2 regions of the Methylococcus capsulatus genome follow, and region 1 is predicted to be linked to the other one. Evidence: riboswitches for the same ligand, from Rfam matches in the RefSeq annotation. Region 1 holds a riboswitch; the other holds the start of a gene.
What was found. A riboswitch is a leader RNA that binds a small molecule or an ion and turns the genes downstream of it on or off. The one in region 1 is predicted to bind cobalamin.

Region 1 (9,667 bases):
TCGCCACCGGAGCCGCCGATGAAGATGCTGTCGGGATCGGGCCAGCGGTCCAGCTCCTGCGGAGCCTTAGCCTGGACCAGGGTGTAATTAGTGACCTGAAGGCTGGCGCGGTTGCTCAGAGCGATGGCGAAATCCTCGGCGTTTTTCTCGATGGCGTAAACATGACCCTGAGGACACAGGCGCGCCGCTTCCAGACCGACCGCGCCGGAGCCGGCGCCGATGTCCCAGACGATGCTGTCCGGACGCAGCGCCAGACGGGCCAGGGATACGGCACGCACCTCACGCTTGGTGATGAGGCCCTTGTCCGGGGCGCGTTGCCGGAAGCGCGCATCGGGGAGCCCGAACAACGCCTCCCGAGCGCCATCGCGGCGGCGCAGCAGCACCACGTTGGGGTCGGCGAAGCGCCGTTCAGCGGCCTCGACGATGCCCACCCATCCGTGAATCCGCTCATCTCTCAGCAACAACCGCTCCGCCACGGCCATCTCGAATACCTCGACCAGCCCTTCGGCCTGCAACATACGGGCGATGCGATCCGGGCCGTTTTCCGGGCTGGTGAACACACCCATGAGATTAGCCAGCCGCAGCTTGCGCAGCAACCCGTACAGCCCATGCTCGGGTCCGGCGCCCGGGGTCCACTCGCCGGCATCGCGGCTGTGCACCGAACCGATCACCATGTCTTGCCAGGACAGCCCCAAGCGGGCACAGGCGAGCTGGATGGTGGAGACGTTGGGAATGATCTCCAGCGCTTCGCGGCCGAGCCGGTCGCCCAGATAGGCGGCGATGCCATGGCACAGCGGATCGCCAGTGGCCAGCACCGCCACCCGCCGTCCGGCCTGGCGGGCCGCCGTGATCCACTCCGGCACTTGCGCCAGACATCCCTCCAGGGGGCGGCATTCACTGCCCTCTGCCAGATGGGCTTGGAACAGAGCAAGGGTGCGCCTGGCGCCGATCACCAGATCGGCGCCGCGAAGGTGCGCCAACGCCTGCGGCGTCAGGCCGTCGATGCCGTTGTCCAGCACGCCGATGATACGACAGGGTTCACTCATGCCGGGTTTCTTCTCCGACTTCCGCGAGTTTGTTGGCTTCGAAATCGCACAGCAAAATCCGCAAGGTGAATTGATCGGGATAGCGCTGGCGCAGGGTCCGGATCACCCGACGCCCCAAGGCCTCATAAAAGGCGGTGGTGAGGCCCAGTGCTTCCATGCGTTCGCTGGCATAGCGGGCCATGGTGGAACGGCGGATGTCGGCGCAGACGTCGGCGGGCGCGCCGATATCGGCGGCGATATCCGCCAAAAGCTCGGTATCCACGGCGTTGCGATTGGCGTGGGTGATGGTTTCGCCCTGGGCGATTTTGGTCAGCTTGCCCACCATGCCGCCGATCACCACATGGCGCAGGCCACAGCGCACGACGGTGTCGAGGGCATATTTGAGGAAGTCCCCCATCTGCACGAAGCAGGCCGGCGGCAGGTGCGGCAGTTCGTTCATCACGAAGCGCTCGGTGCGGCCACCGGTGGTGAGCACGACGGTGTTCTGGCCCTGGTGGGCGGCGACCTCGATGGCCTGAACGACGCTGGCCCGGAAGGCGGCGGTGGAGTAGGGGTGGACGATCCCGGTGGTGCCGAGGATGGAGATGCCGCCGACGATGCCGAGGCGATAGTTCAGCGTGCGCTTCGCGAGCTCCTCGCCACCGGGCACGGAGATGATGACTTCCAATCCGGCCCGCTCCAGCAAATCCCCCGCGGCCTCGCGCACATTGGCTTCGATGTTGCGGCGCGGCACCGGATTGATGGCCGGGCCGCCGACCTCGAGCCCCAGACCTTGTTGGGTAACCGTGCCCACGCCTGCGCCCCCTTTCAGGATCACGGCGCCCGCCGCCTCCGGCCGCACCACCACATCCGCCGTGAGCCTCGCCTTGTCCGTGACGTCGGGGTCGTCTCCGGCGTCTTTGATCACCACGGCATGCGCCATTGCGCCTTCGCAGCGGCCATCGGTGACCGCAAACACAACGCGCTGACCATTGGGCAGTTCACACTCCACCTGCTCCGGCACGGTCCCGTGGATCAACCCCAAGGTCGCCGCCCTCGCCGCGGCGGCAGCGCAGGCGCCGGTAGTGAAACCCGTGCGGGTGCCCTTGGGTTTCTTTTCCATCCGCCGCTTAAGTTTCCGCTTCCGCCAAGGCGAGCAGCGCGTGGAGAGCTGCCACGACGAGCGTGGAACCGCCTTTGCGGCCTTCGGTGACGATCCAGGGTACCGACTCCAGCGCGGCGGTCTCGGCCTTGGACTCCGCTGCCGCCACGAAGCCCACCGGCATGCCGACGATCAGTGCCGGGTTCACGCCGTCTTCGCGGACCATGCGCACCACTTCCAGCAGGGCGGTGGGAGCGTTCCCCACAGCGACGATGCCGCCGTCCAATAGCCCCGCGGCGCGCGCCTTACGCATGGCCTGCGCCGCTCGCGTGGTGTTTTGTGCCTTGGCGCTGGCGATCACGTCCGCATCGGCGATGAACTGGTGGACGCTCATGCCGAAATGGTCCAGGCGCGGCTTGGACAGTCCCACACAGATCATTTCGACGTCGGCGACCACGGCAGCGCCGGCGCGCACGGCCCGGATGCCGGCGCTGATGGCTTGTGGATGGAAGCGGGTTGAGCCATTGAATTCGAAATCGGCAGTGGCATGGATCATGCGCCGCACCACGTGCCACTGCCCCGGGTCATAGGCATGGGCGCCGACTTCGGCATCGACGATGGCGAAGGAATCGTGCTCGATGCGGCGGCCCGCTTCGGTGAGCTGTTCGGTGACGGTAACGTTGTCGTTATTCATGCGGCGCGATGGGTGTGATGATGATGAGCGGCGCCGTGATCGGCGGCGAGTTCACGGTATTTGCAGCCGTCGCATTCCATCATGGCCTGGGCTGGTCCGGCGGCTTCGGCGAGGCGCTGTTCCAGCAGGGCGTAGATTTCCTCCTCGAACCCGAAATAGTCTCCCCGGGCGAAATGAACGCGCGGATATTGCTGCTGCAACCGTGCCACCTGGCGCTTGATGCGCTCAATGAGGGTGCCGGTGAACAGATAATAGGGCAGGACCACGATCTGCCCCATGCCCAGACGGACCTGCCGCTGCACAACCGACTCCAGCCGGGGATGGGTGATACCGGTGAAGGCGATATCCACCAGCGGGTGTTCCCCTTCCTCGAACAGCCAGCGCGCCATGCGCGCCACCTCACCATTCGCCACCCGATCGGAAGACCCGCGCCCCAGCAGCACGATGCCGGTGTTGCGCGGGTCCGGCATGTCCAGCTGGCTCATTGCCTTGCGCAGATTGCGCCTGAGGATGGCGAGAATTTCCTCGCAGGCACCGAGGTGACGGGCATAGACGAACTCGACCTGCGGGTGGCGCAGGCGTGCGTGCTCGATGGCTTCGGGTATCTCCATCTTCACATGGCCCGCCGCGTTGAGGATCAGCGGCGCTACGAGCACCCGGCCACCGTGGTGGGCGGCGCGGTCCAGCCCCTCGTTCAGCAGCACGTCGGCGAATTCGATGAAGCAGACCTCGATGCGCCACTCGGGCCGGCGTTCCCGCCACTTTGCGGCAAATTGCTCGATTTCAAGGTTACCGGCGCTTTCCCGGGAACCGTGGCCGATCAATAAAACAGTGTCCTGTGGATTCATACGGTTTTATCCGCCTGACGGAAACGATGGGAAAAACCGGCGTCGTAGAGCTTCGAGCGCCGGATGTCCGACCAGCGGCGCGCGCCCAGCGCCGGACTCACGATGATCATGGCCTGGCTGACGATGCGCTCGGCCTTGCAGCGCTCGCGGATGTCCGCTAGCGTGCCGCGCACGATCTTCTCCTCGCCCGGCCAGCTCGCCTTGTACACCACCAACACCGGCGACTCATCGGACCAGCCGGCATCGAGCAGGGCGTGCCGCGCCTCGCGCAGCAGGGTGATCGAAAGGAACAGGCATAGAGTGCAGTGATGACGGGCCAGTTCCCGCAGGGATTCGCCCTCGGGCATGGGGGTGCGTCCCTCGACGCGGGTGAGGATCACCGTCTGGGTGACTTCCGGCAGCGTCAAGCTTTCCACGGCCGCCGCGGCCGCGGCCATGGCCGAAGAAACGCCGGGCACGACGCCGATTTCGATGCCGGCTTCCTCGAGGGGCCGCGTCATTTCGACCAGCGCCCCGTACAGGGAAGGGTCGCCGGTCTGCAGCCGTACCACCACGGCGTGGCGTCGTGCCGCACTGATCAGCCAGCCGGTGATCTGCTCCAGGGTCATGCCCTTGGAATCCGCCACCACACAGCCGGGGCTGGCCCAGGCCAAGGCAGCTTGCGACACGAGGGAGCCGGCATAGAGGATGGCATCGGCGGATTCGACGAGCCGGCGCCCTTTGACCGTGATAAGGTCGGGATCGCCCGGGCCGGCGCCGACGAACCAGACTTTGCCGCTTACCAAGGTTTCCGCCTCCATGGAATATCGACGGTCAGTCCGCGGGACAGAAGCGCCGGAAAGCCGCGGCGGCGACTCCCCCCAGCACCCCCCAGAACAGGGCATTGCTCAACAGCGTGGCCAGCCTGAACTGGGTACGAAGCGTCTCCGGCGCCAGTCCCCCGCTCAGCGGCGGATGAGGCGCGCCGACCAGATGAGGCAAGACCAGCAGCAGGCCACCCAGTATTCGCAGTGGACGATGCTCCTGGAGACAAACCAACCCCAGCCCCGCTGCTGTACAAAGGGCAGTAGCCAGCCACCAGGCCTGTCGAGCGCCGAGTTCGGCGGCATAATCGCCTGGCAATTCCGGCGGCAGTCCCGAGCCGGGGGCGGCGAAGAACGCCACAAAACCGCCTAGCCCCCAGGCCAAGCCTTGCGCCATGCCCTTAGGCCGGCGCCACGCATACAACCCCGTCAACATCAGGCCATAGCCGATGCCCAGGAGGCCATTCCCCGCCGCCGTCGCGAGCAGACGCGGCCAGCCGGTTTCCAGTCGCCAGGCGTCCAGCCCCACCACAGGGTTTTCCGCCGGCGCCCCGGAGACGGCCGCCTCCTCGTAACTCTCCGCCTGGAGAATCAGCGGAGTCACCCAGAAGGCTTGCGCCAGAGTCAGCAGGAAGGCCGCTGATATCCCTGCCAGCACGGCTGAAAACGTCAAGGCGCGGAACATTCCGGTCAGTGGCAGGGAAAACCAGCGGAATGCCGGGTGTCGTGCGTCGCATCGTGCACGGCGGGGAGGGGCGAAAAACCGACGACGAGCACCAGCAAACCACCGAGCGCCAAGGCGGCGATCGCGGCGGCGCGGGCCCCGACATGGACCGGCAAGGAATGAGGCGATGTTTGTGCGTTCATGGAGACTTTCCGTCAAAAAACCGATTCGGACATGGACCGCTGGACGTGAACGCGCACCGTCGGCAGCGCCTGAAGCGCAATGCCACTGGGCCGCACCCGCCCGCCGCGGTTCAGCACCCCTGCCACAGGCCGGTCTCCGGGCTTGCAAGCGACACGGGCAGTGTCGGCCCATCGCCTTCCCGCAAGGCCAACCCTCGCAGTGGCGTCGTGATGGGATTTGACTCGCTTACCGTTGCGGGGGCAGCGCCGGCCTTGCCGAAGGATTCCCCCCTCCGCCGCACCGGCTTCCCGTTTAACCCGGACGCGGCGAATGCCGGCCGAGCACCCGAAAGCAGTCTTCACACTCTAAGAGATTTGTCCCATCCCGTCAAAATCCGTAACGATCGGGCTGCCGGCGGATGACGCCAAACCCTGCTATGCAAGAGCCGAACGAATGGCGAAAATTCGTCCTTTCGGTTTGGAACAGCCTTTCACTTCACCTCGCCATAGCGAACGCTTTCGACAAATGCCCTACATGCTTCCCATGGGCCGGGGGGATTCCTACGGACACCACGGAGAAATTCTGCAAGGCGCGATCCCTTCTTCGGCGCCCGGCATTCCGAGGTCGGTCCTGGTCACGCTGCCTTGCCGGCGCTACCGGGTTACCGTCCGCTTTTTCCCGGCCGCTGGAAACCGGTTGCAAACGATTCCCGCTGTCCGTCCCAAAGCGGCACGGGCGGCATTGCTGACATTGTCCTGCCTTGGATTTTCCGGTGTCGGCGGCCTGCTGTTCCTGAACGGTAACATCCCTGCCGGTCAGGGGCTCGGCTCCTCCAGTGCCGACGTCACGGCGACGATCCGGGCAGTCGCCGATGCCTGCGGACAGAGCTTGGCGCCTGAACGGATCGCGCGCCTGGCCGTCGCAGCCGAAACGGCGTCGGATCCGCTGATGTTCGACGGCACCGCCCTGGTTTTCGCGCAGCGCGAGGGGGTCGTCGTGGAACGATTCGACAACCCACTGCCTCCCATGGAACTGCTGAGCGTCCAGGACCCCGCCAACGGTAATGGAATCGATACGCTCAGTGGTACCCCACGCCATTACGATCGGCGGGAAATGGCCCGATGCGAGGCACTGCTCGAGAAATTGCGGGACGGCATTGCACGGAGCGATGCCGGCCTGGTGGGATCCGTGGCGACGGCCAGCGCACACCTCAACCAGCGGTTCGTCCCCAAACCCCGCCTCGATGAGCTCGAAGCCGTCGGCAGACATCACGGCGCACTGGGCGTCCAAGTGGCACACAGCGGCACGGTCATGGGGCTGTTGTTCCCGCCGGGGGGCCAGGAAGCGATCGTTGCAGCGAAACGACAGCTGGCCAGGCGAGGATGGAAGGTCGACCTGCCCGATCCCCCAACCTCTGCGTATGCCATCGCCCAGGATGTCGAGGACGGCGCCACCCCTTTCAGCCACTGACATGTCCCACTGTCTCCCCCGGGGTGCAACGCTGATGATTCAGGGCACGACGTCCGATGCCGGCAAGAGCACGCTGGTGACCGGCTTGTGCCGGGCCTTGTATCGCCGCGGTTTCCGCGTCGCGCCTTTCAAACCACAGAATATGGCCCTCAACAGCGCCGTTACGCCGCAAGGAGGGGAAATCGGGCGAGCCCAGGCGGTTCAGGCGCAAGCCTGCGGACTGCCACCCCATACGGACATGAATCCGGTCCTGCTCAAACCGTATGCCGATTGTGGCTCGCAGGTGATAATTCACGGCCGGGCCGTAGGCAATATGGACGCCCGCCGCTACCAGGAATTCAAGCCCAGGGCGCTGTCCGCAGTGCTGGATTCCCACGCCCGGCTCACCCGCCAATTTCAGGCGGTCATCGTCGAAGGTGCGGGCAGCCCGGCAGAGATCAATCTGCGGATGGGAGACATCGCCAACATGGGGTTCGCCGAGGCCGTGGACTGCCCGGTGCTTCTCATCGCCGACATCGATCGCGGTGGCGTGTTCGCCCACCTCGTCGGTACGCTCGAACTCCTTTCGGACAGCGAACGCGAACGCATCCGAGGCTTCGTCATCAACCGCTTTCGCGGGGATATCGGCCTGTTGCGGCCGGGCATTGAGTGGCTGGAACGGCGCACCGGCAAGCCAGTGTTGGGGGTACTGCCCCATCTGGATGGACTCTATCTCGATGCAGAAGATGCCTTGGTGCAGTCATCGCCCGCGGCGCACCGCAAGGACGCCCAATTGCGGGTCATCGCCCCACAGCTGCCCCGCGTCAGCAATCACACGGATTTCGACGCCTTGCGCATGCATCCACAGGTGGATTTCCACTTCGTCGGTACGGGCACACTGCCGCCGCCCACCGATCTCCTCATCCTGCCCGGAAGCAAGAACGTCCGGGGAGATCTCGCCTGGCTGCGCGGAGAGGGGTGGGAGGGAGCCATCCGGCGGCATCTGCGCTATGGCGGGAAACTGCTTGGCCTTTGCGGCGGGTTCCAGATGCTCGGCCGGGCGATCCACGATCCCTTGGGACTCGAAGGCCCACCCGGCTCCAGCCCCGGCCTGGAACTCCTGGATTTCGAAACGACGCTCGAACGGGAAAAGCAGTTGTGCAACGTCTCCGGAACGCTGTTTCTCGATCGCGCAAAGGTCAAGGGTTATGAGATCCATGCCGGCGTCAGTCGGGGGCCGGCCCTGGAGCGGCCCGCCTGTCGGCTGGAGCGGGGCCCAGACGGAGCAGTGTCGGACGACGGACAGATCTTGGGCACCTATGTGCATGGCCTGTTCGACGAACCCGAAGCCCTCACCGCCCTCCTCCATTGGGCCGGCCTGCCGCAGCCCCGGATGTTCGAAGTCGGTCGGGAACGCGAACGCGGAATTGACCGGGTTGCCGACGCCGTCGAAACCGAACTGGATATGGAAATGATCATTGGCCTGCTCACGGAGCAACTCCGCTGAGGGAGCCCGAATGCGGCCCGGCGAGGTACGGGGCTATCGACATTTTCCCACGGTCATTCCGTCCGACGCGGGAGGTGACGAACCCGCAGGTCGCAATGCATGAGCCGACATTCATCCTGGCCGTGAAACCAGCGCGGGCGGAAAGTGCTCGATTCGTTACCGGTCCGAGCCGCACTTGACTGACCGCTTGCCCGTATCCTATTTCTAAGCATGGATAATGGATAACGCAGAGAGCAGGAAATCTACATCATGATGACAGAATCACCGTTCAAACCCTGTTACGACAATTTCATCGGCGGCCGCTGGGTCCCCCCCGTCCGGGGAGAATACTTCGAGAACCTGACGCCGGTCACCGGCAAACCGCTCGGCAAGGTCGCCCGCTCCACCGCGGAAGACATCGAACTGGCCCTGGATGCCGCCCATGCCGCTGCCGCCGCCTGGGGCCGAACCTCCGCGACCATCCGGGCCAACACCCTCAACCGGATCGCCGACCGCATGGAAGCCCACCTGGAAACCCTAGCACTGGCGGAAACCTGGGACAACGGAAAGCCGATCCGCGAGACCCGGGCCGCGGATATCCCGCTGGCGATCGATCATTTCCGCTACTTCGCCGGATGCATCCGCGCCCAGGAGGGCTCGATTGGCGAACTCGATGCCGACACCGTCGCCTATCACTTCCACGAACCGCTCGGCGTGGTGGGACAGATCATTCCCTGGAATTTTCCGATCCTGATGGCGGCTTGGAAACTCGCTCCTGCCCTGGCGGCAGGCAACTGCGTGGTGCTGAAACCGGCCGAACAGACTCCACTGGGGATCATGGTGCTGCTGGAACTGATCGGCGACCTGTTGCCGCCCGGCGTACTGAACGTCGTCAACGGCTTCGGGCTGGAGGCGGGAAAGCCGCTGGCTTGCTCGCGCCGCATCGCCAAGATCGCCTTCACCGGCGAGACGACCACCGGCCGGCTGATCATGCAGTACGCCTCGCAGAACATCATCCCGGTGACGCTCGAACTCGGCGGTAAATCGCCGAATATATTCTTTGCCGATGTCTGCGCGCAGGAGGACGACTTCTTCGACAAAGCGGTGGAAGGGCTCGCGATGTTCGCCCTCAATCAGGGCGAAGTCTGCACCTGCCCCTCCCGCGCCCTGATCCACGAATCCATCTACGACCGCTTCATGGAACACGCCTTGAAACGGATCGCGGCCATGAAACAGGGCAGCCCGCTCGACCCGGAGACGATGGTCGGCGCCCAGGCGTCCGAAGAGCAGGTCGAGAAGATCCTCTCCTACTTCGAGATCGGAAAGCAGGAAGGCGCCGAATGCCTGATCGGCGGCGAACGCAACCTGCTGGACGGCGATCTGCGCGGCGGCTGTTATGTGAAACCCACGGTA
Region 2 (9,667 bases), 1.5 Mb from region 1:
GCGCGAATGGATCAGGATTACCAGGACGCTCTCGCCCGAGGCGAGCCCGTGTCCAGACCGCTGCTCGGCGACTCCGCCGGCTATGTCAAGACCCGATGGGACCACTACCGGGGTACCGACTGGACTGCAGCGGCTGAAACCGGCCTGCCGATGGCGGACCTCGTCGCCATAGCAGAACGGATGACGGCACTGCCCGCCGGCTTCGAAGCACACGCCCGGGTCGAAGCGATCCATGCCGCACGCCGGCGGATGGCGGCCGGCGAACTTCCCGCCGACTGGGGATTCGGCGAGATCCTCGCTTACGCCTCCCTGCTGTGGGAAGGCCGCAATGTCCGCCTGACGGGCCAGGACGTCGGACGCGGCACTTTTTTCCACCGCCATGCCATCATCCACGAACAGCGTACCGGAGAGGTCTACGCCCCGCTCCAACACCTGAAGGCCGGCCAGGGGAGATTCGACATCTACGATTCGCTGTTGTCCGAAGAGGGTGTACTGGGCTTCGAATACGGCTACAGCAGCTCGGAACCCGACACTCTGGTGATCTGGGAAGCCCAGTTCGGCGACTTCGCCAATACTGCCCAAGTCGTGATCGACCAGTTCATCTCCTCCGGAGAAACCAAGTGGGGCCGACTGAGCGGGCTGACCCTGCTGCTACCACATGGCTACGAAGGACAAGGTCCCGAACATTCCTCGGCCCGTCTGGAACGCTATCTCCAGCTCTGCGCCGGCGACAATATGCAGGTCTGTGTGCCGACCACCCCAGCTCAGATTTTCCACCTCCTGCGGCGCCAGCTGCTGCGTCCGTACCGCAGGCCGCTGATCGTGCTGACACCCAAGAGCCTGCTACGCCACAAGCTGGCCACCTCCAGCCTCTCCGAGTTCGCCCAAGGTAGCTTCCGCTGCGTGATCGACGAGACCGACCGCCATGAACCGGCCCGGATCACCCGCCTCGTGCTGTGCGCTGGCAAGGTCTATTACGACCTGCTGGAAACCCGGCGGCGGTACCAGCTGAACCATGTCGCCCTGGTCCGCATCGAGCAGCTTTATCCGTTCCCGCGAAAGGACTTTCTGGCCATGCTGGAACGCTATCCCAATCTGCAGGAACTGATCTGGTGCCAGGAGGAGCCGGAAAACCAAGGTGCCTGGCATCAAATCAAACACCGTTTCCCCGGCATTCTGGACCGTTCCTTCGACATCGGCTATGCCGGTCCGCCGATGTCCGCCGCGCCGGCGGTCGGCCATTTCCGCCAGCATATCGAACAGCAGAAAATGCTGGTGGAACGTGCCCTCGTTCTTCCTGTCTCTCCCACTGCGACGACGGAAATAGCCCATGCGCATCGAAATCAGTGTTCCTCCTCTGCCTGAGTCGGTCAGCGACGCCACACTGCTGGACTGGCACAAGAACGTCGGCGAGACGGTGGGCAAGGGCGAAAACCTGGTCGACCTCGAAACCGACAAAGTGGTGTTGGAAGTTCCGGCCCCGGAGGACGGGGTGGTGGTCGAACTGCGGGGCGGCAAGGGCGATGTCGTGGTCAGCGGCCAGCCGATCGCCGTGATCGACACGGCGGTTCGGCCCGCCACACCCGCCGCCGCCAGGGCGACGGACAAACCGGCAGCGGTGCTGAGCCCGGCGGTACGCCGCTTGGTTGCTGAACATGCCCTCGATCCGGCGCTGATTCCGGCCAGTGGACGTGACGGACGGCTGACCAAACAGGATGTGCTGGATTTCTTGGAAACCAAACCCGCTGCAGAGAAGGTACGCCTGCCGCCCGGCGGGCGAAGCGAACGCCGGGTACCCATGAGCCGACTGCGCGCCAGGATCGCCGAGCGCATGCTGGAAGCCCAGCACCGGACCGCCACCCTGACCACCTTCAACGAGGTCAGTCTGCAGAAGGTGTTCGACATCCGCAACGCACACAAGGCCCGCTTCGAGCAGCAGCATGGCATCAAACTCGGCTTCATGTCGTTCTTCGTCAAGGCTTCGGTGGAAGCGCTGCGCCGATTTCCCATCGTTAATGCTTCCCTTGAAGGCGAGGAAATCGTCTACCATGACTATTACGACATCGGCATCGCCGTTTCCACGGACCGCGGGCTGGTCGTGCCGATCCTGCGCGATGCCGACCAGGCCGGTTTCGCCGGGATCGAGAAAGCGATCGCCGAATTCGGCCAGAAAGCGCGCAGCGGCAAGCTGAGCCTGGACGAACTCAGCGGCGGAACCTTCACCATCACCAACGGCGGCATCTTCGGTTCCATGCTTTCGACGCCGATCCTCAACCCACCGCAGAGCGCTATCCTCGGCATGCACGCCATCAAGGAACGGCCGGTGGTGGAAGACGGCCAGATCGTGATCCGGCCCATGATCTATCTGGCACTGTCCTATGACCACCGTCTCATCGACGGCCGTGATGCGGTCTCCTTCCTTTTTACCGTCAAGGAACTGCTCGAAGATCCCATCCGCCTCTTGCTCGAAGTGTGAGCCCAGGAAGGATGCCAGCCCCGCCGGCCCGTCACACGGCTTTCTTGAGCGCCTCCAGCAGTTCCGCCTGGGCATCGCAATGGTGGACGTCGGGCAGCCGCTGATAGCTTCCGTCCGCACACAGTTGCCAGGAGTGGCAATCGTCTTTCAAATAAAGCTCCAGATCATTGCGTACCCGCTCGGCCAACTTCTTGTTTTCGATGGGAAAGCAGGTTTCCACCCGGCGGAACATGTTGCGCGCCATGAAATCCGCGCTGGCCGCATAGATCTCGGGCTCCCCGCCGTTCTCGAAGCAGTACACACGGCTATGTTCGAGGAACCGTCCGACGATGGAGCGCACCTCGATGTTCTCCGAAACACCAGGAATGCCAGGCCGTAAGCAGCAGACGCCGCGCACGATCAGTTTGACCTGCACCCCCGCGCACGAGGCGCGGTAAAGCGCACGAATCAGCTTGGGCTCGACCAGAGAATTGATCTTGATGACGATCCTCGCCGGTCTTCCCTCCTTCGCATGCTCGATTTCCCGCTCGATCTTGCGGATCAGGGTCTTGTGGAGGGTGAACGGCGACTGCAACAGCTTGTGCAGCTTGCCCATCTTGCCCAGGCTGGTGAGCTGAACGAATACCCGCTGCACGTCCTCACCCAGCGCCTTGTCGGAAGTCATCAGGCCATAATCGGTGTACATCCGGGCGGTGCGGGGATGGTAATTGCCGGTACCCAGGTGGGTGTAGTACCGCAGCGTCCGCCCTTCCCTGCGCAGGATCAGCAGGATCTTGGCATGGGTCTTGTAGCCGACGATGCCGTAGACCACCTGTACGCCGGCCTCCTGCAGGCGGGTGGCAAGCGAAATGTTGGCGCGTTCGTCGAACCGTGCCAGGAGTTCCACCACGGCGGTCACTTCCTTGCCGGCCCGAGCGGCCCGCGCCAGCGCATCGACGATGGGCGAATCCGGTCCGGTGCGGTAGAGCGTCTGCTTGATAGCGACCACCTGCGGATCGTCGGCGGCCTGACGCAGCAGATCAATGACAGGGATGAATGACTCGTAAGGATGGTGCAGCAGGATATCCTGCCGGCGCAAGACCTCGAAGAAATCCTGGTGCCCCGTGAGCTGCGCTGGCCACCCCGGCGTGAAGGGCGGATATTTGAGGTCCGGCCGGTCGACCAGATCATAGATCTCGCGGGCCCGGCTCAGATTGACCGGCCCGTCCACCCGATAAAGGCGGTCCTCGCCGAGGCCGAACTGGCTCAGCAGGAACTCGACAACTGCGTCCGGGCAGTTGTCGGCCACCTCCAGCCGTACCTCGTCGCCGTAGTTACGGCTCGCCAGTTCGCCTTCGACCGCCTGCAGCAGATCATCGATTTCTTCCTCGTCCAGAAACAGATCGCTGTTGCGGGTCACCCGGAACTGATAGCACCCTTTCACCTTCATGCCGTGAAAAAGGTCGTCGACAAAGGCATGAATGATGGACGAGAGGAACACGAAGTCGTGCAGCCTACCGCCGGTCACGCTCTTCGGCAATTGGATGATGCGCGGTAGCGCCCGCGGCGCCTGCAGGATGGCGAGATGGATGTTGCGACCGAAGGCATCCTTCCCGGCGAGGGAGATGATGAAATTCAGGGCTTTGTTGAGGGGACGTGGGAACGGATGGGTCGGATCCAGCCCGATCGGACTGAGAATCGGCGCCAACTCCTCCTCGAAGTACCGCCGCAGCCATTTGTGCTGGGCATCGGTCCAGTCGGAACGGCGGATGAAGCGGATGCCTTCGGCTTCCAGCGCGGGCAGTAACTCCTGATTGAGCACGCGGTACTGCTCAGCGACCAGTTCGTGGGCGCGTTCGCTGATAGCGGCAAGAACTTCCTGCGGCGTCATGTTGTCCGGCTCAGTGTGCGCCGCCCCGAGTTCTGATTTTTGCAGCAGGCCGGCGACCCTGATTTCGAAGAACTCATCCATATTGGAACAGGCGATGCTCAGGAAATTGAGCCGTTCCAGCAGTGGCGTCCGTCCATCCTTGGCCTGCTCCAGTACCCGGCGGTTGAACTCCAGCAGGCTGAGTTCCCGGTTCAGGAAGCCTCGTGAATCGTCCAGGCCGACGTCCTCCGCGGAAAGCTCCCCCACCCCGGCCAGACCCGTGGCGGCGGCCGATTCTTCGCGCCCTTTTCCCATGTCACCCACCATGAATTTGGCGGCCCTGACCATACGCTGGGCTTTCTGCCGGCTCAGGCCTGGAATCTTGGTGAGCCGGCCGACGTCGGCATCGGCAAGCTCCTCGACCGAAAAAATCCCGTGCTCGGCCAGCATGATCCGTGTGGACTTGCTGAGACCTTTGACTTTACTGATGACCAAACGTCCTTCCTCCTTCTCCGTTCTATTGCCTTCCACGGTCTCCATCAATCGAACAGTTTCAGATACTCCTCATATCCGGCCTCCGCCAGTTCCTCTTTGGGGATGAAGCGCAAAGCGCCGGAATTGATGCAATAGCGCTTGCCTGTCGGCGCCGGCCCATCATCGAAGACGTGTCCCAGATGGGAGTCTCCATATCTGCTGCGCACTTCGGTCCGGACCATCAGGTGGGAATGGTCGCTCAACGTGACGATGTGATCGGGCTCCAGCGGCCGGGTGAAACTCGGCCAGCCCGTTCCCGAATCGAATTTATCGATCGAGCTGAACAACGGCTCACCCGACACGATGTCCACGTAGATGCCTTCCCGATGGTTGTCCCAGTACGGATTGGCAAATGGTCGTTCGGTGCCGTTTCCCCGGCAGATCGCGTACTGTTCCTCGCTCAGCCGTTCTTTGATCTCTTCCTCCGTCGGCTTCCTGAAGCTTTCTCGGTCCCAACCCATAGCCGTGTCTCCGTCGAAATCTAAAAAAAATTCAATTATTGAACATTGGCGTTCCGGCTTCCATCCGCTACAATCCGCGCCCTTCACAGGTGTCGACCGGCGGACTAGCCGGTCGGTGAAACGGGAAGCCGGTGCGGATACCTTATCCCAATCCGGCGCTGCCCCCGCAACGGTGATTGAGCCGGAACGTATCAAACGTTCCGAGGCGGATTCTTTATGCCACTGCGCGCATGCGCGGGAAGGCAGAACACCGCCCGGCGTCACGCCGCTCATCAGCCCGGAGACCGGCCTGCGATTGACATGAAGACCCCGCGGAGGGCGAGGGTCGCGCCCCGCTTTTGCCGGCAAACTACCCACCCTGCCGACCCGGGCAGGCCTTTCGACCTCCGCGAAACCGTTAACGCCATGCGGGTGTGCATGGCCATCCCATGCAGAGGTCCCACGTGAAATTCCGGCTTTTCCTCTCGGCGCTCGGCGCCACGCTTTCCTTCGACATTCTGGCCATCGACAGCGACCCCGCGGAACTCGACACTGTGGTGATCACGGCCACCCGCACCGAAACGCCGAGCCGGCAAATCGGCAGCTCCGTCACCGTCCTGACCGCCGAGGACATCAAAGAGCGGGGCATCTATTCGGTCGACCAGATCCTGCGCATCGTTCCCGGCCTCGACGTGGCCCAGAGCGGCGGTCCGGGGCGGGAGACCTCCGTGTTCCTGCGCGGCGCCAATTCGGGCCAGACCATCGTCCTGATCGACTGGACCGAGATGAACGACCCGTCCTCCGCCAATGCCGGCTTCGACTTCGCCAATCTGACCGTCGACAACATCGAGCGCATCGAAATCCTGCGGGGGGCTGCCAGTTCGGTTTACGGCTCGGAAGCCATCGGCGGGGTGATTAACATCATCACCAAGAAAGGCACTGGCAAACCGAAGCTGAAAGCCAGCGTGGACGGCGGCACCTACGACACGTGGCGGGTCATGGGCGACGTCGCCGGCGGCGATCCTAGCCTCAACTACAGCCTCACCGCCAGCCATCGCGAGATTCGCGGCTTTTCCGCCGCCGACCAGCACTTTGGCGCCACCGAGCGTGATGGTTACCGCAACACCACCATCAGCACCCGCCTTGACGGCAAACCCGCCGACGACCTGGAACTGGGCTGGAGCCTGCGTTACGACGAAGGCTTCACCAAGCTGGACAACTACGATTTTCTGCGTAGACGCCCGGTCGACGACCCCAACTTCACAGGCACCACGAACGAGCTCTATACCCGCGGTTTCGGCACTCTCAAGCTGTTCGACAATCTGTGGGAACAGACCGCCGGCATAGCCTACACCCGTGTGGACCGCCAGTACGACAACGCCGCCAACCCGGACGACCCTTTCCCATTCCGCGCCGCCTACCTGGGCGAAAAGATCAAAGGCAATTGGCTCAATACGCTGCGTCCGCATGAAACCAACACGGTATCCTTCGGCATCGACGACGAGGAGGACACCATGACGATCGTGGAACCCTCGCCGTTCGTCAAGAGCTACAACACCCTGGGGTATTTTCTCGAAGACCAGATCAACCCCTTCGACGGGTGGTCCACCACGGTCAACGTACGGCATGACCACAACAATTTCGTCGGCGGCAAAACGACCTGGCGGGTCAGCCAGGTCTGGACCGCGCCGCACCTCGAAACGCGGTTGAAGGCCAACTACGGCACCGGCTTCAAGGTGCCCGCGCTCGCCCAGCTCTACGATCCCTTGTACGACACGGGAAACCCGAACCTCCGTCCGGAAACCAGTACGAACTGGGACGTCGGCATCGAACAGCCGTTCTGGGGGGCCGTGAGAGGCAATGCCGGCATCGTGTATTTCAACAACCGTTTCAACGACCTGATCCAGTTCGATCCCGTCGCGTTCCGCATGGAAAACATCAACAATGCTACCGCCAAGGGCGTGGAGACCTACGTCGAACTGAATCCGCTGGCCGGCCTGGATATACGGGGCACCTATACCTACATGGAAAGCCGCGACCAGGATACCGGAACCCCGCTCTATCAAAGAGCCCGTAACAAAGGAGCATTCGATCTCAACTACCGCTTCGGCAGCGATGCCAACGTCCACGCCAACATCGTGATGGCCGGCCCCCGGCTCAGCACGGGAAACCGGATCGCGGCCGGTTATGTCATCCTCAACCTCGCGGCATCCTATGAGGTCAGCGACCGCCTATCGCTGTGGACCCGTGTGGATAATGCGCTCAACAAGTGGTATGAGGAAGTCTATGGCTACGGAGCCACGGGGGCTGCAGCTTACGGCGGTCTGAACCTGACCTATTAGGAAAAAAGCCCTATTTCACCACCCGCAGCGCCGGCCGCTTTTTCCGCGCCGGCTCCTGCGGTTCGGGCGAGGTGGGCGGTTCGCCGCCGGGCCCCTCTTCCTGGTCGAACACCATGCCCTGACCGTTTTCCCGCGCATACAGCGCCATGACGGCCGATATCGGGATGTACACGCGGGTGGGCGTGCCGCCGAAACGGGCGCTGAACGTCACTTCGCTGTTGTTCATGTCCAGTTGCTGGACCGCCTGCGGGCGGAGATTGAGCACGATGCGTCCTTCCTGGACGTACTGCCGCGGCACGTCCACCGAAGGCACTTCGGCGTCGACGAGCAGATAGGGAGTGAAATCGTTATCGACCAGCCAGTCGTACACCGCCCGTATGAGATAAGGCTTGAGCGGAATCATGCGTTTTCCGGGGTAAGGCGGGCCGCCGCGCCGAACTCCCGCTCCTCGTCGCTCAGGCTCGCCTGAAACGAGTGACGTTCGAATAACCGGGCCGCGTAGGCTTTGATCGGCTCGGCCTGGCGCGGCAACTCGATGCCCAGCATGGGCAACCGCCATAGCAAGGGTGCCAGCGAACAATCGACCAGGCAGAATTCGTCACTCAAAAAATAGGGCTTGGCGGCGAACACGGGCGCGGCAGCGAGCAGGCTTTCCCGCAATTGCTTCCGGGCTTTCTGGGCACCGGCATCGGAGGTGTTTTCGATATCCTCGAGAAGACCGTACCAGTCCTGTTCGACCCGATGGACCAGCAAACGCGCCCGGGCCCGCGACACCGGATCCATCGGATGCAGCGGAGGGTGGGGGAAACGCTCGTCGAGATACTCCATGATGATGCGGGAGTCGTAAAGCACCAGATCCCGGTCGACGAGCGTCGGCATGGTGCCATAAGGATTCAGTTCGACCAGATCCTCGGGAGGGTCGCCCATGTCGACATATTCGATGTCCGCGGAAATTCCCTTTTCATGCAGCACGATCCGTGTACGATGACTGTACACGCAGGTCGGGGAACAAAACAGAGTCATCACGGATTTTCGGCTGGCCGCAGTTGCCACGTATCACACCTCTTTCATGTCGTGATCACGCCCGGAATCCCCTTCCTGATCATGGCCAACCGCGAACCGGCGGGCCGCGTCCCTGTGGGAGCGGCAGAACACCCGAGCCCTTTGGGGAATCCCCATCCTGGGGTTCCCGGACCGCTCGCCCGGTTGCAGCGAATCCGTGCGTTGAGCCGGACGGATCGGGCCGCTTGGAGCGCCCCCGACTGGTCCGGATTGTATCATGATCGCTTCAGGCGATGTCCTTCCAGTATTCCTGCTTGAGCCGGTAGAGAACGAACGCCAGAACGATCAGCACTGCGATCACGTATTTGCCGATGCGCAGCCGGTCCAATTGGGCGGGTTCAGCGGCATAAACCAGGAAATTGACCAGATCGGTCACTATCCCGTCGAACTCCTCGGCCGGCAACGTCCCCTGACTGACATGTTTCAGGCCGACGATGGCTTCCACACCGCCGCCTTTCTTGATCACCGGACGCTGGGCACCCTGGAGCGAGGCGAATACGTTCGGCATGGCTACCTGCCGGAAGAAAGCATTGTCCACGCCATTCGGCCGTGACGGATCCAGGTAAAAGCCACGGAGATAGCTGTAGATCCAGTCGGGATGGCGCGAACGCGCGATCAGCGAAAGATCGGGCGGAGCGACCCCAAACCAGCGTTCCGCATCGGCGGCGCGCATGGCACTGAGCATGCTGTCCTGCGGTTTCGCTTGACCCCGCAGGAAATCACGCTCCAGCACGCCGTCCTCCAGCTTCAGATCGTGCGCCATGCGTGAATAGCGCAGATGCTTGAGGGAATGGCAACCCTGGCAGTAGTTTACATACGTCACGGCCCCACGCCTGAGCGACTCCTTATCGAAGACGTCGATGTCGACATCCTCCAGCGGCATGACGCTCTCCACGGCCAGTGCAGTGCCGGCTACCAAAGTCAGAAAAAGTCCGGCGATTCGTCTCATTTTTTTATTCCGCAA

Region 2: linked by a shared signal. The riboswitch ahead of N4J17_RS15610 (TonB-dependent receptor plug domain-containing protein) and the one ahead of N4J17_RS08540 (CbtB domain-containing protein) in region 1 are both predicted to bind cobalamin.

The regions. Positions count from the first base shown of each region.
Region 1 covers NZ_CP104311.1:1,722,067-1,731,733, reverse strand. Annotated here, with positions in the region: gene cbiE (precorrin-6y C5,15-methyltransferase (decarboxylating) subunit CbiE) at 1-1,046, opposite strand, end outside; gene N4J17_RS08565 (cobalt-precorrin-5B (C(1))-methyltransferase) at 1,039-2,148, opposite strand; gene N4J17_RS08560 (precorrin-8X methylmutase) at 2,156-2,821, opposite strand; gene N4J17_RS08555 (sirohydrochlorin chelatase) at 2,818-3,669, opposite strand; gene cobM (precorrin-4 C(11)-methyltransferase) at 3,666-4,469, opposite strand; gene N4J17_RS08545 (CbtA family protein) at 4,483-5,145, opposite strand; gene N4J17_RS08540 (CbtB domain-containing protein) at 5,163-5,339, opposite strand; cobalamin riboswitch at 5,450-5,683, opposite strand; gene N4J17_RS08535 (hypothetical protein) at 5,845-6,789, shown strand; gene N4J17_RS08530 (cobyric acid synthase) at 6,824-8,275, shown strand; gene adh (aldehyde dehydrogenase) at 8,525-9,667, shown strand, end outside.
Region 2 covers NZ_CP104311.1:3,230,524-3,240,190, forward strand. Annotated here, with positions in the region: gene N4J17_RS15590 (2-oxoglutarate dehydrogenase E1 component) at 1-1,365, shown strand, start outside; gene odhB (2-oxoglutarate dehydrogenase complex dihydrolipoyllysine-residue succinyltransferase) at 1,331-2,476, shown strand; gene ppk1 (polyphosphate kinase 1) at 2,508-4,820, opposite strand; gene msrB (peptide-methionine (R)-S-oxide reductase MsrB) at 4,865-5,320, opposite strand; cobalamin riboswitch at 5,391-5,627, shown strand; gene N4J17_RS15610 (TonB-dependent receptor plug domain-containing protein) at 5,764-7,641, shown strand; gene N4J17_RS15615 (ClpXP protease specificity-enhancing factor) at 7,652-8,044, opposite strand; gene sspA (stringent starvation protein SspA) at 8,041-8,694, opposite strand; gene N4J17_RS15625 (cytochrome c1) at 8,930-9,652, opposite strand; gene N4J17_RS15630 (cytochrome b) at 9,649-9,667, opposite strand, start outside.